One region of the Streptomyces sp. 71268 genome, then DNA from elsewhere that is predicted to be linked to it. Evidence: riboswitches for the same ligand, from Rfam matches in the RefSeq annotation. Region 1 holds a riboswitch; the other holds the start of a gene.

Region 1 (3,404 bases):
CAGTTCAACCTTATCGCGGTTTCAAACACGGAATTGCCCCGTCCACTTTCTCGTGGACGGGGCAATTCGGGCAGTTCGCGCGCGGAATGCGTGGGTCAGCCGCCGGCGACGGCGGGAATGATGGAAATGCCCGCGCCGTCCGGCGTCGCCGTCTCAAGACCCTGGTCGAAGCGGACGTCGTCGTCGTTGACGTACACGTTCACGAAGCGGCGCAGCTTGCCCTGGTCGTCGAGCACCCGGGCGGCGATGCCCTGGTGGTTCTTCTCCAGGTCCGCCAGCACCTCGCCGAGGGTCGCGCCCTCGGCGGGCACCTCGGCCTTGCCGCCGGTGTAGGTGCGCAGGATGGTCGGAATGCGAACGTTGACGCTCATGAGGGGGCCACCTTCGTGGGAGAACGGAAAGCTTGCTGATCGCGGCGGACGGGGCGCCGGCCGGATGGGTGGCCGGCGCCGCGGGCGTCAGCCCGCCAGACCCGCCGCGCGGAACGCGTCGAGGCTCGGCTTGATCGTCGCGGTGGGCCCGGTGGTGGGCGCGACGGCGTCCAGCGTCTTGAGCCCGTCGCCGGTGTTGAGGACGACGGTGGTGCGGGTCGGGTCCAGCTGGCCGGTCTCGATGAGCTTCCTGGTGACGCCGACGGTCACGCCGCCCGCGGTCTCCGCGAAGATGCCCTCGGTGCGCGCGAGCAGCTTGATGGCGTCCACCACCTGCTCGTCGGTCACGTCCTCGACCGCTCCCCCGGTGCGCCGGGCGATGTCGAGCACGTACGGGCCGTCGGCCGGGTTCCCGATGGCCAGCGACTTGGCGATGGTGTTCGGCTTCACCGGGCGCACCACGTCGTGCCCGTCCTTGAAGGCCCGGGAGACCGGCGAGCAGCCCTCGGCCTGCGCGCCGAAGATCTTGTACGGCTTGTCCTCGACCAGGCCGAGCTTGATCAGCTCCTTGAGCCCCTTGTCGATCTTCGTGAGCTGCGATCCGGAGGCGATCGGGATGACGATCTGGTCCGGGATCTCCCAACCGAGCTGCTCGCAGATCTCGTACGCCAGCGTCTTGGAGCCCTCGCCGTAGTACGGGCGCAGGTTGACGTTGACGAAGCCCCAGCCCTCGCCGAGCGAGTCGCCGATCAACTCGCTGCAGAACCGGTTGACGTCGTCGTACGTGCCCTCGATGGCGACCAGTTCGCCGCCGTAGACCGCGGCCATGACGACCTTGCCGGCCTCCAGGTCGTGCGGGATGAACACGCAGGAACGGAAGCCCGCGCGGGCGGCGGCGGCGCCGACCGCGCCGGCCAGGTTGCCGGTCGAGGAGCAGGAGAGGGTGGTGAAGCCGAAGGCGCGGGCGGCCTCGACGGCGATGGCCACGACCCGGTCCTTGAAGGAGTGGGTCGGGTTGCCCGAGTCGTCCTTGACGTACAGCCCGCCGGTGACGCCCAGCTCGCCGGCCAGCCGGTCGGCCTTGACCAGCGGCGTCAGGCCCGGGTTCAGGTTGGGCTTGGACGCGACGTCGGCGGGCACCGGCAGCAGCGGCGCGTACCGCCAGATGCTGTTCGGGCCGGCCTCGATGCGCTGCCGCAGCCCCTGCGGGTCACCGGTCGGCAGGTCGTACGCCACCTCAAGGGGGCCGAAACACAGCGCACAGGCGAAGATCGGGCCGAGATCGAAGCGCTCGCCGCACTCGCGACAGGAGAGCGCGGCAGCGGGGCCGAGGTCCACGGACGCGGCGGACGCGTCCGACGTGGCGGGGGCGGTGGTGCTTTCGGTGACTTGCACAGCCATGGAGGCGAGGCCCTTTCTCCTCATCTTCCTCGCGACGCATCTCGCCACGAGACGGAATTGGCACCTTCCCCGCCGGGAGCCTCGCTGTGCGAGAAACCGACTGGAGGGTTGCCGGGGCTTCAACGGGCCGTATCCCTCTGCCCCTCTGGATGAGCGGTATGGCACCGGCTCCTTGGAGCCAGGCGTTTGTTGGCGTGATGACCCCGGCATGCGACGGTCATCCGCGTTGTTCAAGACTGTAACCGAAGGCTGGGACCCGGGTGAGGGTCGTCCAAACCACGAGATGAACGTAACATCGAGCGCCGCTCGGCGCGCAAAGGAGTCACGCAGGTGCTGGAAGAGGTGGAGCGCTGGCTCAGTCGCCGGTCCTGGTCCGCTGCCGACCGTCCGCTCGACCTGCTCCTCGCGGCGAAACGGGCCGGTGGCAGCAGCGTCAGCGTGGTGCTGCCCGCGCTGAACGAGGAGGCGACGGTCGGGGCGATCGTCGACACGATCCGGCGCGACCTCATGCGGGCGGTCCCGTTGGTGGACGAGCTGGTGGTGCTCGACTCCGGCTCGACGGACGCCACCGCCGAGGTCGCGCGCGCGGCCGGCGCGCGCGTGGTGCACCGGGACAGCCTGCTGCCCCGGGTGCCGGCGGTCCCGGGCAAGGGCGAGGTGCTGTGGCGTTCGCTGCTCGCGACCAGCGGCGACATCGTCTGCTTCGTCGACGCCGACCTGCGCGACTTCTCCGCCACCTTCGTCTCCGGGATCGTCGGCCCGCTGCTCACCGACCCGGAGACGCAGTTCGTGAAGGCCATGTACGACCGGCCGCTCGAACCGGCGGCGCGCGGGGCCGAGGCCGGCGCCGGGCCCGTCGGGCAGGGCGGCCGGGTGACCGAGCTGGTGGCCCGGCCGCTGCTGAACCTGCACTGGCCGCAGCTCGCGGGGTTCGTACAGCCGCTCGGCGGCGAGTACGCGGCGCGCCGTTCACTGCTTGAGCGGCTGCCGTTCCCGGTCGGCTACGGCGTGGAGCTGGGCCTGCTCGTCGACGCGCTGCACACGGTCGGGCTCGACGCGCTCGGCCAGGTGGACGTGGGCGTACGCCGCCACCGCCACCAGGACGGCCAGGCCCTCGGCCGGATGGCGGCGGCGATCTACCGCACGGCCCAACTACGGCTCGCCCGGGGCCACTTGGTACGCCCACGGCTCACCCAGTTCACGCGCGGCGCCGGCGGCGGGTTCGAGCCGCGGACGCACCCGGTGGACACCGAGGAACGCCCGCCGATGATCGAGGTCCGGGAGTACGCGGAGCGCTGGGCGGCGTAGCGGGACCGGCGGAGCGCCGTCGTACGGAGGCACACGAGGCGGGCGAGACGGACGGCGTGCACGGGGCGGACGGGGCCCGGGTGGGTGGCGGGCGACCGGCCGGGCGGGTGGGGCGGATCAGGTCCGTACGTTTGAGCGGTTCCGGTGCTGGCTAGGCTCGGCACATGGTCTCCGAGCACTCCGAGCAGGACGCCGCCGAACCCGCGCGCGACGCCGCCCCCGGGCCCGGTGCCCAGGTGCTGGTCGCGTCGAACCGCGGGCCGGTCTCGTACGCCCTGACGCCGCCACCCTCCCGTTCGCCATCGCGAACACCGACGTCCGACG
Region 2 (3,404 bases), 1.6 Mb from region 1:
AACCGCTCGACGTGCTCGTCGGGCGTCCCGGCGCCGAAGCTGACCCGGATCGCGTTCAGCGAGCCCGAGCCACCGGGCGCCTGGTCCGGCGCCCCGCACTCGCCCGGCTCCGACGCCTCGCTGTCGAGCAGGGTGCGCACCAGCGGGTGGGCGCAGAACAGCCCGTCCCGCACGCCGATGCCGTACTCGGCGGAGAGCGCGGCGGCGAAGTGCGAGCTGTTCCAGCCGTCCACGACGAAGGAGAGCACCCCGACCCGGGGCGCGTCGTCGCCGAACAGCGACAGGAGGCGCACCTGCGGGACGTCGGCGAGACCGGCCCGTACGGCGGCGATCAGCTCCCGCTCGCGCTCGACCAGCGCGTCGAAGCCGGCCTCGGTCAGCGCCCGGCACGCCGAGGCGATGGCGTACACGCCGATCACGTTCGGCGAGCCGGCCTCGTGCCGGGCGGCGGTGGTGTGCCAGGCCACGTCCACGCCGCCGTCGGCGGCCCGCACCACGGTGCGGCTGGCGCCGCCACCGGCGAGGTACGGCTCCGCCGCGCGCAGCCAGTCCGCGCGGCCCGCGAGCACACCGGATCCGAACGGCGCGTACAGCTTGTGACCGGAGAACGCGACCCAGTCCACGTTCAACTCGGCGATGTCGACCGGGTGGTGGGGGGCCAGCTGGGCGGCGTCGAGCACGATCCGGGCGCCGTGCGCGTGCGCCGTCGCCGCCAACTCACGCACCGGCCACAGCTCGCCGGTCACGTTCGACGCGCCGGTCACGCAGACCAGCGCGGGCCCTTCGGCGGCCCCTTCCGCCAGCGCCGCCTCCAGCGTCCGCACGGCGGCGGCGGGCGAACGGGGCGCGCTCAGGTAGGTCACCGACACGCCCCGCTGCCGCTCCCAGGGCAGCAGCGCGGCGTGGTGCTCGGTCTCGAAGACGTACACCCGCGTGCCCTCGGGCAGCACGGCGGCGAGCAGGTTGAGCGAGTCGGTGGTGGAGCGGGTGAAGACGACCTGGTCGTCCGGGCGGCAGCCGAGGAACGCGGCCACGTCCGCGCGGCTGGTCTCGAACAGGTCGGTGGACAACTGCGAGAGGTAGCCCGCCCCCCGGTGCACGCTGCCGTAGTACGGGGCGTACGCGGCCACGTCCTCCCACACCCGGCGCAGCGCGGGGGCGCTGGCGGCGTAGTCCAGCGCGGCGTAGCCGACCTCGCCCCCGGTGACCAGCGGAACCCGCACGTCCGCCCCGAGCACGGGCAGCGGCAGCGAGGCCGACCGGGCCGCACAGGCGGGCTCGGCCGCCACCCCGGTGTCGGCGGTGGTGGCCGAAGCGGCGTCGGCGGAGGCGACGGTGGCGGCGGTCGGGGCGGCGGCGAAGGGGCGCGTGGACATGGCGAGTTCTCCCGGCAGGGCAGGGCTTCACACGAGGGAAGCAACAGGGCTTGGGGAAACGCACGGCCGACGGCTGACCCGTCGGTGGGTGCGGAAGACGGCCCGGGGGTGCCCGCGCGCTGGCGCGGATCGGATGGGCCGGAATGTCCGGAAAACCGGAGCGTGCTGAACGGGGCCGGCGGGCCCTAACGCATTCGCTGACTCACGGAGCTTCTCCCTCGACCACCAGGACCCCTGGATGTCTCACTCGAGGAAACGAGTGCGAGGGGTCCGCGCTTGCCGTAGACCTCGCTGCCTACGGCCTGGTCATCACCCGGGGCACCCCGCCACGGACGGAGGGTTGCCGGACAGCGGGCCGGGGCCTGTGTCGCTGTCACTCGTGACCTGCGAAGCATCATGCCACACCGCGCCCACACCGCAACCGCCCACCTCCCCCACCGGCGGCACACGGGGTGGCGAATCGGCCACGCGCCCGGACTGCGCGGGCCGTTGACGGGCCCGCACGCGGCGCGAGGGCGCGCCCCCGTCCGGGGACGCGCCCTCACTCTGTACTGCCCTGTACCGCTGCGTGCTGTGCCGCCTGGCCCACGCCGCCGCGCGGCGCGTGGCTACTCCTGGCTGGCCGCCACCCACCGCTCCAGCGTGCGCCTGGCCGCGCCCGAGTCGATGGCCTCGGCCGCGCGCCCCATCGCCGCCCCGATCCGCTCGGCGAGCGGCGGCAGCTCCGGCGCGGGAGCCCCCGCCTCGAACCGCGCGGCCGACTCCGCCGCCGACGTCGTGCTCAACGCGTCCAGGGCGACGAGGGCCGCCGCCGAGTTGAGCAGCACGGCGTCCCGTACCGGCCCGTGCTCGCCGGCGAGCAGCCGGCGGGCCACGTCGGCGTTGTACGAGGCGTCAGCGCCCCGCAGGGCCTCCACGGGGACCAGTTCCAGGCCGACGTCGCGCGGGTCGAAGCTCTGCTCGCGCACGGTACCGTCGCGCACCTCCCACACCCGGGAGGTCGCCGTGGTGGTCAGCTCGTCCAGGCCGTCGTCGCCACGGAAGACCAGCGCGCTGGTGCCGCGCCCGGCGAGCACCCCCGCCAGGATCGGCGCCATCCGCGGGTCGGCGACCCCGGTGGCCTGGGCCGCGACCTTGGCCGGATTGGTGAGGGGCCCGAGGAAGTTGAACGTGGTGGGGATGCCCAGTTCGCGGCGGGCCGCCGCCACGTGCCGCAGCGAGGGGTGGAACTTGACGGCGAAACAGAAGGTGATGCCCGCCCGCCCGGCGACCTCGGCCACCCGCGCCGGCGTGAGGTCCAGGTTGACCCCGAGCTTCTCCAACACGTCGGAGGCGCCGCTGGCCGAGGAGGCGGCCCGGTTGCCGTGCTTGACGACCCGGGCGCCGGTGCCGGCCACCACGATCGAGGACATCGTGGAGATGTTGACCGTCTTGGCCCCGTCGCCGCCCGTCCCCACGATGTCCACGGTGGGCCCGGGGACGTCGATCAGGTTGGCGTGCTCGTACATCGTGCGGACCATGCCGGCGACCTCGTCGACCGTCTCGCCCTTGGCCCGCAGGGCGACCGCGAACCCCGCGATCTGGGTGTCACTGGCCTGGCCCGTCATGATGCGGTCCATCGCCCAGGCGGAGGCGTCGGCGCCGAGGTCCTGGCCGGCGAGGAGGCTGCGCAGGATGCCCGGCCAGGTGTGGGCCGTCGCGCTGTCGCCGCCTGCCGGGGTCACAACGTTCATGGTCCACGCTCCTGGTGGTGGGTGAGGTGTGGAGCCAGCCTATCCAGGGCCGGGAACAGACGAAGAACCCCGTCCAAACATCGGACGGGGTTCTCCGTGTGGCGATCAGCAGGTGATCAGGAGGGGTCAGTGGTGACCGTGGCCGCTCGTGATCTCCTTGTACTCCTCGACGGTGGGCTTGGCGATCTGGTTGTCCTCGCCGTACAGGCCCTTCGACAGCTTGACGCGGAGCTTCTCGGAGCGGGTGGGCTTGCGCACCACGCCGTTCTCGTCCACCTCGGGCTCCAGCTCAAGC

What was found. A riboswitch is a leader RNA that binds a small molecule or an ion and turns the genes downstream of it on or off. The one in region 1 is predicted to bind S-adenosylmethionine.
Region 2: another riboswitch for S-adenosylmethionine. It lies ahead of OYE22_RS26045 (aminotransferase class V-fold PLP-dependent enzyme); the one in region 1 lies ahead of thrC (threonine synthase).

Annotation. Positions count from the first base shown of each region.
Region 1 is NZ_CP114200.1:4,939,743-4,943,146, reverse strand. Features, by position in the region: gene OYE22_RS19505 (ubiquitin-like small modifier protein 1) at 96-371, opposite strand; gene thrC (threonine synthase) at 459-1,772, opposite strand; SAM riboswitch class I at 1,790-1,928, opposite strand; gene OYE22_RS19495 (glucosyl-3-phosphoglycerate synthase) at 2,103-3,080, shown strand; gene OYE22_RS19490 (trehalose-6-phosphate synthase) at 3,245-3,404, shown strand, end outside.
Region 2 is NZ_CP114200.1:6,539,458-6,542,861, reverse strand. Features, by position in the region: gene OYE22_RS26045 (aminotransferase class V-fold PLP-dependent enzyme) at 1-1,376, opposite strand, end outside; SAM riboswitch class IV at 1,644-1,761, opposite strand; gene trpD (anthranilate phosphoribosyltransferase) at 1,985-3,109, opposite strand; gene OYE22_RS26035 (cytochrome bc complex cytochrome b subunit) at 3,236-3,404, opposite strand, start outside.